DNA from 2 places in the Atlantibacter sp. MEI4A-1023 genome. Region 1 is predicted to be linked to the other one. Evidence: riboswitches for the same ligand, from Rfam matches in the RefSeq annotation. Region 1 holds a riboswitch; the other holds the start of a gene.

Region 1 (7,303 bases):
CGCGTCGATTCTGCTGGCGCGGGAAAACTTCGGCTGCGGTTCCTCGCGTGAACACGCGCCGTGGGCGTTGACCGATTACGGTTTTAAAGTCGTCATCGCCCCAAGCTTCGCGGACATTTTCTACGGCAACAGCTTTAACAACCAGTTGCTGCCGGTGAAACTGAGCGATGAAGAAGTCGATGAGCTGTTTGCGCTGGTGCAGGCTAATCCGGGCATTCGTTTTGAAGTGGATCTGGAAGCGCAGGAAGTGAAAGCGGGCGACAAGCGGTATGCCTTCACGCTGGATGCGTTTCGTCGTCACTGCATGTTGAACGGGCTGGACAGCATCGGCCTGACCTTGCAGCATGAAGACGCGATTTCCGCATACGAGCAGCGCCAGCCGGCGTTTATGAACTAATAAACAATGCCGGGCGCACTGCCCGGCATTTTTTTAGACGTCTTTTACCCGCGACGTGATCAGCAGGGTAAAAATGCCCATCCCCGCCACCGCCCAGTACACCGCATAGTGCCCGAAGCTTTCCACCAGCGCGCCCTGAATCACCCCCGCCAGGATCACCCCGGTTGAAATGCTATTGGTGAACAGCGTGGTCGCCGATCCCGCCCTCCCCGGCATCAGGTCCTGAAACCAGATCATGCCGATCGCCGCGATAATCCCGATAAACACCGCGTTAAAAATTTGCAGCATCAGCAGCGCCTGCTGGCTCTGGAACAGCAGCAGGCCGATATAGAACAGAATGGCGGAAACCACTGCCAGCAGCATGATCCTCCGCTTACCGACGCGCTTCACGTAATAGCCCGCCAGCAGCATCACCGGGATTTCCAGCCCGGCAGCGGTGCCCATCAGTACGCCCGCCAGCTTATCCGGCAACCCCAGCTCGCTGCTGATCCACAGCGGCATATCGATAAAATACATGGTGTTGCAGGTCCACATCAGCACCGAGGCGATAAACAACAGCCGCACGTTTTTATCCTGCCAGCCGCTCACCTGGGTTAACGCCATATCAGTTTGCAGCGTTTCGCGCGGGACCGACGGCAGCGCCAGCGCAATCACGATGAGGCTCAGAAAAAAGATCAGCCCGGCAAACAGGAACATAGTGGTAAAGCCGTAATTGAGCGCCAGCAAAAACGCCAGCGGCGGCCCGATGACCCACGCCAGCGACAGCTGCGCACGCATCACCGAACTGAACATCACCGCTTCGCGCGCCGAGCTGTCGGCGTATTCCCGCGCCAGGGCAAACAGCTGCGGCATGGTGGTATTCGCCAGCGCAGACAGCAGCACCCCGGCGGTGATCAGCGTCAGGTAATGGCGGGTAAAGGCAAACAGCACGCAGTTGGCGATGGCCATCAGGCAGCAGAACATAATCAGTTTGCGCCGGTCGCCCTGGGCATCGGAACGCTTCGCCAGCCAGAGGCTCACAACGATCCCGGCCAGGGCGTTGACGGTGTAAAACAGTCCCACCCAGAACGGGCGCACATCCACTTCCCGGCTTAAAAACAGGCTCAGCGTCGGGGCCTGCAATGCGCTGGCAACGCCCACCATAAAGGCGACGCCCATAAACGCCATATAGACCCAGTTCAACCGGCGACTGCGCGTTAAAAACCACTGCATAAGGTGCATCCTTTCATGAAAGAAAAGCTTATACACTAAATCATTCGAACTGCATCGAGGCGGCAACTGAGCGAAGCCCCAGGAGCTTACATAAGTAAGTGACTGGGGTGAGTGAAGGCGGCCAACGAAGAGGCAGTTTGAATGATGACGTGTATAACGAAAAAAGCCAGCAGTTAAAAAACCGCTGGCGGGTGAAAAACACCAATACTCAGTCACACTTGATGCCTGCAATGCGCCGGGAACAACCGATCGCGCTTCAGGACCTTGTGGTAGTGCCACGGGCCAGCGGCCATACCACAACGCTTCTCCCCTAAAACCGCGCTCATCACGGCGGAATCATCACTTTCATCAATACAAATTATTGGCTTAATATAGGGAAAGAAAAATTGATGCGTTTCGCTACAGGAGTTCCTCTTTTATGTCTTCTGCCCGGCTCCAACAACAATTTATTCGTCTGTGGCAATGCTGTGATGGGAAGCCACAGGAGACCACGCTGAATGAACTGGCCGAGCTACTAAACTGCTCGCGCCGCCATATGCGAACGCTGCTAAACGCGATGCAGCAAAAGGGCTGGCTAACGTGGGACGCGGAAGCGGGCCGGGGTAAACGCTCGAAACTGGCGTTCCTGTATACCGGCCTCGCGCTCCAGCAACAGCGCGCCGAAGACCTGCTGGAGCAGGATCGCATCGATCAACTGGTGCAGATCGTTGGCGATAAAGCCGCCGTGCGCCAGATGCTGATTTCCCACCTCGGACGCAGCTTCCGCCAGGGGCGCCATATCTTACGCATCCTCTATTATCGGCCATTAAAAAACCTGCTTCCGGGCAGCGCGCTCCGCCGTTCAGAGACCCATATCGTCCGGCAGATCTTTAGCGGCCTGACTCGCATAAATGAGGAAAACGGGGAAATCGAAGCCGATATCGCCCACCACTGGCAGCAGCTTGGTCCGCAGCACTGGCGTTTCTTTTTGCGGCCCGGCATCCATTTTCATCATGGCCGCGAGCTGGATATGCTGGATGTGATTAGCTCGCTACAACGCATCAACACCCTGCCGCTGTATGCCCATATCACCCGGATCGAATCCCCTACTGCCTGGACGCTGGATATTCACCTCGCCCAGCCGGATCGCTGGCTACCGTGGCTGATGGGCAGCGTCGCGGCGATGATCCTGCCGCGCGAATGGCCGTCGATGAATAACTTCTCCAGCCGTCCGGTTGGCACTGGCCCCTACGCCGTGGTGCGCAACAATAACAACCAGCTTAAGATCCACGCCTTTGATGATTACTTCGGCTACCGGGCGCTGATCGACGAAGTCAATTTCTGGGTGCTGCCGGATCTCGGGGACGAACTAAGCAGCGGCGTGCATCTGGAATCTTCTGCCGAAGGCGAGGAAAAAGCGGTGGAAAGCCGCCTCGAAGAGGGTTGCTACTATTTGCTTTACGACCAGCGCTCCCCACGCGGCGCGCTGCCGCAGGTGAAAAGCTGGCTCAGCCACGTGCTGTCGCCAGTGAATTTGCTGTGGCGGGCCAGCGAACAACACCAGCGCTACTGGTTCCCGGCATATGGTCTTTTGCCGCGCTGGCACCACACCCACCCCTCCACCGCCAGTGAGAAACCCGCCGGGCTGGAAACCCTAACGCTGACTTTTTATCGCGAACATATCGAACACCGGGTGATCGCCGAGATCATGTCGTCCATCCTGGCGGAGCACCACGTCAAGCTGGTGATCGAGGAAGTGGACTACGATGAGTGGCATCGGGGGGAAATTGTCAGCGATATCTGGCTGAACAGCGCCAACTTCACCCTGCCGCTGGAGTTTTCCCTGTTCGCACATCTGTTTGAAACGCCGCTGATGCAGCACTGCGTGCCTGTCGACTGGCAGGCGGATGCGCAACGCTGGCAGGCAGGCGAACTGAATCATGCGGCGTGGTGCCAGCAATTGCTTGAGCAACAAGCCATTTTGCCGCTGATCCACCACTGGCTGATGATCCAGGGCCAGCGCAGTATGCGCGGTGTGCGGATGAACACCCTCGGCTGGTTTGATTTTAAATCCGCCTGGTTTGCGCCGCCGGAGCCATAATCCTTTTAAACATTTATTAAATCATTACAATACAGTTCGTTCTCAACGGGGTGCCGCAGCAAACTGCGCGCTGAGATAATACCCGTCGAACCTGATCCGGATAACGCCGGCGAAGGGATTTGAGGCTGCCTGCTCAAAATCCTTTGCCACTTCCTTTTGAGGTGCAAAGTGTTCAAAAAATTTCTCCCATTACTGGTCCTCGCGGCCGCTCCGGTTTTCGCGAAGCCTGCGCTCACCGTTTATACCTACGACTCTTTCTCCGCTGACTGGGGCCCAGGCCCGAAAGTCAAAGCCGCGTTTGAAAAAGAGTGCGATTGCGAACTCACGTTCGTGGCGCTGGAAGACGGCGTCTCGCTGCTGAACCGTCTGCGGATGGAAGGCAAAAACAGCAAAGCCGATGTGATCCTCGGGCTGGACAACAACCTGCTGGAAGCGGCAACCCAAACCGGTCAGTTCGCCAAAAGCGGCGTAAAAAGCGATACCGTAAACGTGCCGGGTGGCTGGCAAAATGACACCTTCGTGCCGTTTGATTACGGCTATTTCGCGTTTGTGTACGACAAAACCAAACTGGCGAACCCGCCGAAAAGCCTGAAGGAGTTGGTGGAAAGCGACCAGAAATGGCGGGTGATTTACCAGGACCCGCGCACCAGTACGCCAGGCCTGGGTCTGCTGCTGTGGATGCAAAAAGTGTATGGCGATAACGCGCCGGATGCCTGGAAAAAGCTGGCGGCGAAAACCGTCACGGTCACTAAAGGCTGGAGCGAAGCCTATGGCCTGTTCCAGAAGGGCGAAAGCGATCTGGTGCTGAGCTACACCACCTCTCCGGCGTACCACATCATCGAAGAGAAAAAGGATCAATACGCCGCCGCCAACTTCAGCGAAGGACACTACTTGCAGGTGGAAGTCGCCGGGCGTCTGGCAAGCAGTAAGCAGCCGGAGCTGGCGCAAAAATTCCTGACCTTTATGGTCTCACCGGCGTTCCAGAACACCATCGCTACCGGCAACTGGATGTATCCGGTCACAGACGTCGCCCTGCCGCAGGGCTTTGAGCTGCTCACCAAACCGCAAACCACCTTACAGTTCACGCCGCAGGAAGTCGCGTCCCAGCGCGCAAACTGGATTAATACATGGCTGCGCGCCGTCAGCCGCTAATTCCGGGCTGGCTGTGGCCGGGTGTCATCGCCGCGCTGATCATGGTGGCGGTGGCGGTGGCGGCCTTTAGCGCGCTGTGGTTCAACGCGCCGCAAACGGATGGCGCAGGCTTCTGGCAGGACAGCTATCTCTGGCATGTAGTGCGCTTCTCATTCTGGCAGGCGCTGCTGTCCGCGCTACTGTCGGTTATCCCCGCCATTCCCCTTGCCCGCGCCCTGTACCGGCGGCGTTTTCCTGGCCGCCAGGCGCTGCTACGCCTGTGCGCGATGACGTTAATTCTGCCGGTGCTGGTGGCGGTTTTCGGCCTGCTCAGCGTTTACGGGCGCACCGGCTGGCTGGCGGCGCTGTGGGCTAAACTGGGCCTGGAGTGGACCTTCTCCCCGTACGGCTTACAGGGCATTTTGCTGGCCCATGTATTCTTTAATATGCCGATGGCGACCCGTCTGCTGCTGCAAACCCTTGAGCAAATCCCCGGCGAACAGCGCCAGATTGCCGCCCAACTGGGTATGCGCGGCTGGCATTTTTTCCGGCTGGTGGAGTGGCCGTGGATCCGCCGCCAGTTGCCATCGGTGGCGGCGCTGATCTTTATGCTCTGCTTCGCCAGCTTCGCCACGGTACTCTCGCTGGGCGGCGGGCCGCAGGCGACTACCATCGAGCTGGCCATCTACCAGGCACTGAGTTTCGATTACGATCCGGCGCGCGCCGCACTGCTGGCGCTGATCCAGATGACCTGCTGTCTGGGGCTGGTACTGCTGAGCCAGCGCTTAGGCAAAGCCATTGCGCCGGGCGTTAATCAAATCCACGGCTGGCGCGATCCTCAGGATAGCTGGCGCAGCAAGCTGGCCGATGGGCTGCTGATCGGCCTGGCGCTGATCCTGATGCTGCCGCCGCTGATGGCGGTCATCATTGATGGCCTGCAGGGCGACATCCTGCGGGTGCTGTCGCAATCCATTCTCTGGGATGCGCTATGGGCCTCGCTGCGCATCGCGCTGGGTGCCGGGCTGCTGTGCGTGACGCTGACCATGATGTTGCTGTGGAGCGGGCGCGAACTGTATCTGCGCCAGCGGCGGCTGGCGGCGCAGAGTCTGGAACTTAGCGGCATGTTGATTCTGGCCATGCCGGGCATTGTGCTGGCGACGGGTTTCTTCCTGCTGCTCAATAACACCATCGGATTGCCGGAATCGGCGGACGGCATCGTGATTTTCACTAACGCACTGATGGCGGTGCCCTATGCCCAGAAAGTGCTGGATAACCCGATGCGCGACATCGCGTTGCGTTACGGGCCGCTGTGCCAGTCGCTGGATATTCAGGGACTGAACCGCCTGAAGATTATCGAACTGCGGGCGCTGAAAAAACCGATCGCCCAGGCGATGGCCTTTGCCAGCGTGTTGTCGATTGGCGATTTCGGGGTGGTGGCGCTGTTCGGTAATGATAACTTCCGCACGCTGCCTTATTACCTGTACCAGCAGATTGGCGCGTATCGCAGCGACGACGGCGCGGTGACCGCACTGTTGCTGCTGTTACTCTGCTTTGCGCTTTTTACGGTCATTGAAAAACTGGCGGGACGACATGCTAACGCTCACTGATGTAACCTGGCTTTACCACCATCTGCCGATGCGTTTTTCGTTTCACGCCGATGCGGGTGAACGGATCGCCATTCTTGGGCCAAGCGGTGCCGGAAAAAGCACCCTGCTGAATTTGATTGCCGGATTCCTGAGCCCGGCGAGCGGGCGCATTGCGCTCAACGGAGGCGATCATACCCACACGCCACCCGCGAAGCGCCCGGTGTCGATGCTGTTCCAGGAAAACAATCTGTTTAACCACTTAACGGTGCGCCAGAATATCGGGCTGGGATTGCATCCGGGGCTGAAACTTAACGATGCGCAGCGTGATGAGATCACTACGCTGGCGGGGAAAATGGGCTTAACCGAACTGCTGGATCGGCTGCCGGGTGAACTGTCGGGCGGCCAGCGTCAACGGGCGGCGCTGGCGCGCTGTCTGATCCGCCAGCAGCCGATTTTGCTGCTGGACGAACCCTTCTCGGCGCTGGATCCGGCGCTGCGCCAGGAAATGCTCCGGCTTCTACGCACCCTGTGCCACGAGCGCAATATGACGTTGTTGATGGTTTCGCACAGCCTGGAAGATGCGCAGAGCATCGCCCCACGCAGCCTGGTGGTGCGCGATGGGCGCATCATCTGGGATGGAGCCACCGCCACGTTACTGGAAGGAAACAGCGACGCCTCAGCCTTGCTGGGCATCCCGCGTTAAAAACCGGCGACTACCTTCCAGAGAATGGCTCGGTACACCGGCATCAGGGGGTGATTCAGGATGGCGATTAACGCGCCTATCCCCGCCACGCTGACCAGCGGCGCTAACCACAATAATCTGCCGCGTGGCAGCCACTGCACCAGTTTCTCGCCTGGATTGGCTTTCGCGCTGCGCCACAATCGCCAGCACAGCCA
Region 2 (7,303 bases), 2.3 Mb from region 1:
CTCTTTAAACAACTGCTCTAAGTTCAATGTTATATTCTTTTTATTCAATTCTTTTTCAATACATTCCCAACGCTTACGTTTAGCATCCTTCAGATTTGCTACGGCATTTTTTGCGTCAGCATCGCTCATACTACCGATATTTGATTTAAGCTGATAATCAAGATCATCATATTTTTGATGTTCTGATTTACATACGCCAGAAATCGCTTTAGTTACAAGTTTGCTATCTTTATGCGGATCATATGTTTTGTATGCGGCAAAAGTTGAAGTACTGAATAACAACCCTAAAATTAGTAATTTTTTCATCTTAAACAGCCTCTTTCATATATAAATTAACACGATTAACAAGACACAAAACAATATCTATTGATATTAATAACATAAATCTATAGTACCTTCTGGCTTCCGCATACACTTTATTCCTTCAGACATATAATCAGTCACTGGAATCGGTGTAGCTTTAGGTCTTGAAAGGCGAGTCGGGATAGAGGAAAGTAAGTTAAATACGCATTCATTAAAAGATTTCTGAACTACATTCTGTTCTTTAAAATACGCCACAGTAACTCGATCATGTTCATACGCAATTTCTTTTCTTTCATGTTTCCGCTGGGGTTCATCAAGTAGATCCCAATTAGTAGCATCAGATCTTTCTTTTAATAATTGATGTTGGGTTTTATGCCATTCATTCAACGGAGACAAACGGTATTTGTACGTCTGACGGCAATTGGAATTTTCTATTTTCGACATATATACATTAAGGCTCACCCCATAATCTAAGTAGTCACTTTCTGCCACATTTCTTTCTACTGAATCATTTGGGTAAGATGCTATTTCCTCAAGTATTTTTTTAGTCAATTCAGGATTTTCTTTTAAATCCTTACTAATTAATTCTTGTGCTCGCTCCTTTCTACCATCATCAGAGAATATAGCCACATACTTAGCAGCCTTATCCTGTTCAGCTTTATCGGCTGCCGCTAACGCATCTTGTGCCGCCTTTTCAGCCTTTTTAACTTTTTGCTCTTCTACGAATTTTGTATAATCGGTAACGTTAGTAATGTTATTTTCACGAGCAATAGCAAACTCTTTACCGTCTTTAAATCCAAGTTTTTGTGCTCTGGATTCATCGCTTGAGGATCGGGCAGCACTTGCCACGATAGCAAGACCAATAATAAGTACCGGAACCGTGTAATTATTCACGAATTTATAGGACAAGAACTTAGATTTCAGAGTTCCAAATGCCAGTACTCCCCAGACTATCGCCGTAATACATGCCAATAGTTGACACAATCCAGCGGCTGTAAGCATCACTACGGACCAGATCCCCGTACCGGTTGCGAAAAGATCCCCAAATTTCTCCATTGACGCAAGGAATAAAAATACTCCCCAAATACCATAGATTCCTATTTTTAAATATTTACTCACCACAATTATCCTTTAAGAATATTCCAAATCAATGGTTCATTCCATTTTAATTATCGGCAAGAATTCGTTTACCTTTAGGAATTTCCATTAAAAAGGGATCCCCCCATAGTCCATAGATTATCAGTTGTACAACTCTCACAACTTTATCACTCCCGTTAGCTTCTTTCAGACCAAAAGTACGGACTGAAACCATCCGTTTTCACGCTCTCAAGCGTATCACGTACATCCAACGGTGATCGATATTAACGATCAATAACAAGTAAATTGATCGTTTAAATCTATCAAAATCTATTAATCCAATACAAATCAATAGGTAAAAACGATCAAGGGGATTCGTAGAAGTTGAAAAAGGCTATGTATCTGATTTCAAGGCAAGGAGTATTTGCTGAGCACTATCTCAGACGCTCTTAAAGCGTCGCTACGGCGTTTTATGGGGTTTTGTACATTCAGGTATTTCAGTGATGAACAACACGTTAAAGGGCTTCCAGTGCGTTTTGTCGGAAACACCATCATAGAAAGGGATTGATCGCATCGGGTTCGCTTCGCTCTGAGCAGTACTGATAGTGCTTTTCCAGTAACTGAAACAGCAGATACTCCACTAAGTACGCAAAAGGAATTGATAGCACATTAAGAACTGAAATATTAATGAGTTATGTACTTCTAAAAAGAACAAAAAACGCGATTGGTTCGCTCTGCCAGTGACTGAAAGGAACGCAGCAGTAGAACCAAATCCAGCGAACAGTACTCGCTTGCGGGTACTGTTTAATCATTTTATATATGTATAACAATGTGATAGCTATCAAGTACTCACTGCGTGAGCACTCTCACTAACTACCCGAAACAGTTCGCTTGCTTCGCCGCTACTGCTTTCAGGCAGTTAATTCGCTTTCGCTATTTGGTTGATGTCCGTTTTTTCTCTAAGTATATATTATAAGGGATTATTTTTGGACATGCTGCTGCTTTTCATGTCGGTGTTTCGGACTGAATGTGCATCTCTTTTTTGTACTGCTTTCTGGTATCTGTCCCACATAGCCGTAGTATCGTCAGTACTGAGATCCGCGTTGACAGTACTTGCAAGAAATGCTTTGAATGCCACTAACTCAAGCCCCGGATTATCCTTTTTCCAGCGACTGAAACGCTTCGATTTTGTATCACTCAATGCAGGCAGTCTCTTAACGTTTGTGGCTCCTTTTGGCCTTCCTGATGCCCCCGGTGCTACGTTTTCCAGCACTCCGGGAATATGTTCAATATTTGTACTCAATGATTCAGCCTGCCATTTATCGAACACATAGACAATCTGAGTTGCATCATTGTTGAACTGACGTGATATCCCCCTTAAAGCGAACTGGTGAAGGTTTTCGTACTCTCTTGCCTGATGGATGTCTTCACCTGTAATCTTTAATAGCAATTCACACAGCTTCGCTTCTGTATCGTCTGGACGCATACAGGCTAACCAGACGCATGTATGTCGATCTTTGTAGTCGTTATGCCCCCTCGCATCAGGGCTTATTCTGTAAGCCTTGTGCAGCTTCTGCTTGTCGGTATTGTTGTTCGTCCAGTAGTATTCCTGACCTTCGAGTACTTCAGAGAGGTAAGCATAAACACGCTGAAGTTGACCAGGATTCCTTTCCTTCCATGTCTTTGATAATTTTATATTTTCTGAGAAATAGTATACTTTGAGGCGTTCAGTTAAAGGTACTTTTCGTTGTTGCAGATCATCCAGACTGATTTCTTCAAACAACCCTTGATTTGCCTTATAAATCAATGAGTTTTCGAAGTTTGCTCCCATGAAAGTAACAGGTAATCCGAGATACTTACTGAGATCTTTCCATCCAAGAATGCTCAATTGCACTTTCTCTGGATCGACAAAGTAATCGTTATTCATGATGAAAATATCATTCTCAGCTATAACAGAAAGCTCTTGGGCGATTTTGTTCATTAAATCCCCTTTTACTGCTTTCTTTTTAGCTGTTAAATATCGTTCCTTTTCCTCGTCGACAATCTCATGCTCCTGCATCAGTTCATGATATATAATGTCTTTGATTCTCTGATTATCGTCATTAATATTTTTGAATGAATGAAAATTAGTCACATCATCAAACCAAATCTGCCAATCTTCTAACATTTCAACTGGTATTCTAAAAAATGTTTTATCACTAATGATAAGAACCCGCTCAACTGGTGCTTTGAGGAAATCCAGCACTGTATTAATGACATTTTTACTCCTGGGCATTAAATCACTAATTAGCAATTTGCAGCTATCAAAGTTTTTAGACGTATCTGTTGCAAGTTTCTGCGTATTTTGTACGATAATGAACTTTTCAGTACTGTCTTTCGTTTTAAGTACTTTATTGATATTCTCACATAATTGATATGTTTTACCTGAACCACACTCAGCAGATACATACTTAAACTTGTTATAAATAGTTGTAGGATTAATCATTTGCACATGCTCCATATTGATTAATTTAGAAAGGTCAGCCATTCCTGTGTCTGTCCTTTCGTCGTTTTACTTATTGGTATTTTTGAGTTGTGACGACTACAAAACAATGTTTATAAAAAAGTGAAATAATCAGCTTCACCGTCTAAAAAGCTACAGGTAGTTTCATAATTATTTTCGTACACATCGTAAATTTTAGTTCGTTATCTTCTGTGCCAGAATTAGCAGGCTGAGTTGCTTAATGATTAAGGCTTGGCCTATTGATAAGTAATCTCTTATTTTTTGTTCTGCTCTATGTTGATTTGTGATTTCATCCTTTCGCAATTTGTGGCTGTGTTTGATAACTCTGGTGGGAAATTACCTGTGGCTACCATATAATTATATTCATCTTCTAATTCTTTCCATTTTAATAGGAAAATTTCTTCTTGGTATTCTTTCATTTTCATATAATCACCTTTTATTCTTTTATTAACGCAGGGTTGTTGTCTGCACTCGCATTATACCACATAAAATTAACCCGTTTCATTTTTGTAGTTAATGAAATAGAGTAAAGAGAAGTGCTGTATAAAACACTTATCACATAGTTAGCCTTGCTATATATAAGATAAGTTCTCCCAACTATACTGGAGTCTATTTATTTCATCAGATACTGTTGTTTTTTATGCATTACAATGTCGGATTCTTGGTTCCAAATAAATCGAGCAACTATTAGTGTTTCAAAATAAAGTTTGGAACTGTTAATTAATTCATATGAGGTACAAAATGGGGTACTCGGTGGGGTACAGCGTGTATAAGTGACGTCACCACTGGTAAACTTGCGTCGGCGAGCAATTTAACCTAAGCTCGCAAAAATTAAGAGAAATGTAATCAACTTGACTCGGGGTGCCCTTCTTTGTGAAGGCTGAGAAATACCCGTACCACCTGATCTGGATAATGCCAGCGTAGGGAAGTCAGATACCTGCCGGGTATCCCTTCTTCACAGCCTGGCAGGAGCGAAACATGCAACCTGACCTGCTTTCCCCCGCGCATACCGCGCACGTCGCCAGCCTGCTGGCCGCACATTCTCCACTCATTCACTGTCTTACCAATCAAGTCGTGCAGTCTTTTACTGCCAACGTGCTGCTCGCCGTAGGCGCCTCTCCCGCTATGGTGGTGGATCACGAAGAAGCGCTGGCGTTTAGCGCCATTGCCGATGCGCTGCTGATCAATATCGGCACGCTGACCCGCGAACAGGCGCTGGCGATGCGGGCGGCGATTGATGGCGCTAACCGCGCGGGCAAACCCTGGACGCTCGACCCGGTTGCCGTAGGCCCGCTGGCGTTTCGCAGCCGCTTTGCCCGGGAGATCCTTGCGCAGAAACCTGGGGCTATCCGCGGCAACGCTTCGGAAATCCTCGCGCTGGCGGGGAATGGCGCAGGCGGGCGCGGCGTGGATACCACCCAGGGCGCGCAGGAAGCGTTAAGCGCGGCCTGCGAACTGGCCCGGCAAACCGGAACGGTAGTGGCGGTGACTGGCGAGGTGGATTACGTCACTGATGGCGAGCGTACCCTGGCGGTTACCGGCGGCGACCCGCTGATGACGCGGGTGGTAGGCACCGGCTGCGCCTTATCGGCGGTGGTCGCGGCAGCCTGCGCCTTGCCGGGTTCGCGGCTGGACAACGTCGCGGCGGCCTGCGGGATTTTTGCTCAGGCCGGCAAGCGGGCGGCTACGCAATGCCAGGGGCCGGGCAGCTTTCCGGCCGCTTTTCTCGACGCGCTGTCTCTCCTGCACAAGGAGGCGGCACGATGAAACGCATTAACGCATTGACTATTGCCGGTACCGATCCCAGCGGCGGCGCGGGTATCCAGGCAGATTTAAAAACCTTCTCCGCGCTGGGAGCCTATGGCGCGACGGTGATCACCGCGCTGGTGGCGCAAAACACCTGCGGTGTGCAGTCGGTTTATCGCATCGAGCCGCATTTCGTGGCAGCGCAGCTTGATTCCGTGTTTAGCGACTTACGCATCGATACCGTGAAAATCGGCATGCTGGCGGAAACGGATATCGTCGATGCCGTGGCCGAACGGCTGGCGCACTACCGGGTCGCCAACGTAGTGCTGGACACGGTGATGCTGGCGAAGAGCGGGGATCCGCTGCTGTCACCATCGGCGGTGGCGACCCTGCGCGAGCGGTTATTGCCCCACGTTGCGCTGATCACGCCAAACTTACCTGAAGCCGCCGCGCTGCTGGATGCGCCCCATGCCCGCAACGAGCAGGAGATGCACCATCAGGGTGAAGCGCTGCTGGCACTCGGCTGTGAAGCGGTGCTGATGAAAGGCGGTCATCTCGACGACCCGGAAAGCCCCGACTGGCTGTTTACGCGCGATGGCGCAACACGCTTTACCGCACCGCGCATCGCCACTAAAAACACCCACGGCACCGGCTGTACGCTGTCGGCGGCGCTGGCGGCGTTGCGCCCGCGCCATCAAAACTGGGCGGATACGGTGGTGGAAGCCAAAGCCTGGCTGTCGGCGGCGCTGGCGGCGGCGGACTCGCTGGAAGTGGGTCAGGGCATCGGCCCGGTTCATCATTTTCACGCCTGGTGGTAATGCGCTTCGTCTAAGTGATTGCTGTTAAGGTAGTTTTTCATTCTGTGAGCTGAAAGGATACAGGCGAAAAATGCGCCAGATGGTGGAAAATTACCCGTTTGCGTATCAGACTTAGTGCTGCCCGCGCCCTTGCGGGCAGGGAACTTCTCACCTCACAGAGGACCTTACGGGAGCGTATTATGACTGATATTGCGCAGTTGCTTGGCAAAGAGGCCGATAGCCTGTTACAGCATCGTTGTATGACCATTCCGGCAGACAATCTTTACCTGCCCGGCGCGGATTATGTCGACCGAGTGATGGTTGACAACAACCGCCCGCCTGCGGTGCTGCGAAACATGCAAACCCTTTACAACACCGGGCGGCTGGCAGGGACGGGCTACCTGTCTATTCTGCCGGTTGACCAGGGCGTAGAGCATTCGGCAGGTGCCTCGTTTGCTGCCAACCCGCTCTATTTCGATCCGAAGAACATCGTTGAACTGGCGATTGAAGCGGGCTGTAACTGTGTTGCGTCAACCTATGGCGTGCTGGCCTCGGTGTCGCGCCGCTATGCCCACCGCATTCCGTTTTTGGTGAAGCTTAACCACAACGAAACCCTGAGCTACCCGAATACCTATGACCAGACGCTGTACGCTAGCGTCGAACAGGCTTTTAATCTCGGTGCGGTTGCCGTCGGCGCAACCATCTATTTTGGCTCTGAAGAGTCGCGTCGCCAGATTGAAGAAATTTCGGCGGCGTTTGAACGTGCTCATGAGCTGGGTATGGTGACGGTGCTGTGGGCCTATCTGCGTAACGCCGGCTTCAAGAAAGACGGCGTTGATTACCACGTCAGCGCCGATTTAACCGGTCAGGCCAACCA

The links. Region 1 has a riboswitch for thiamine pyrophosphate ahead of thiB (thiamine ABC transporter substrate binding subunit). Riboswitches for the same ligand answer to the same signal wherever they lie in the genome.
Region 2: it holds a riboswitch for thiamine pyrophosphate, as region 1 does, so the genes downstream of both, thiM (hydroxyethylthiazole kinase) here and thiB (thiamine ABC transporter substrate binding subunit) in region 1, are expected to answer to the same signal.

Annotation. Positions count from the first base shown of each region.
Region 1 is NZ_CM149568.1:706,655-713,957, reverse strand. It holds gene leuD (3-isopropylmalate dehydratase small subunit) at 1-397, shown strand, start outside; gene ACVV26_RS03435 (sugar efflux transporter) at 431-1,609, opposite strand; gene sgrR (HTH-type transcriptional regulator SgrR) at 2,028-3,689, shown strand; TPP riboswitch at 3,726-3,825, shown strand; gene thiB (thiamine ABC transporter substrate binding subunit) at 3,858-4,841, shown strand; gene thiP (thiamine/thiamine pyrophosphate ABC transporter permease ThiP) at 4,817-6,427, shown strand; gene thiQ (thiamine ABC transporter ATP-binding protein ThiQ) at 6,411-7,109, shown strand; gene ACVV26_RS03410 (DedA family protein) at 7,106-7,303, opposite strand, start outside.
Region 2 is NZ_CM149568.1:3,034,095-3,041,397, reverse strand. It holds gene ACVV26_RS14570 (hypothetical protein) at 1-306, opposite strand, end outside; gene ACVV26_RS14565 (hypothetical protein) at 373-1,422, opposite strand; gene ACVV26_RS14560 (type III restriction endonuclease subunit R) at 2,351-3,907, opposite strand; gene ACVV26_RS14555 (hypothetical protein) at 4,138-4,308, opposite strand; TPP riboswitch at 4,731-4,827, shown strand; gene thiM (hydroxyethylthiazole kinase) at 4,862-5,650, shown strand; gene thiD (bifunctional hydroxymethylpyrimidine kinase/phosphomethylpyrimidine kinase) at 5,647-6,447, shown strand; gene fbaB (class I fructose-bisphosphate aldolase) at 6,627-7,303, shown strand, end outside.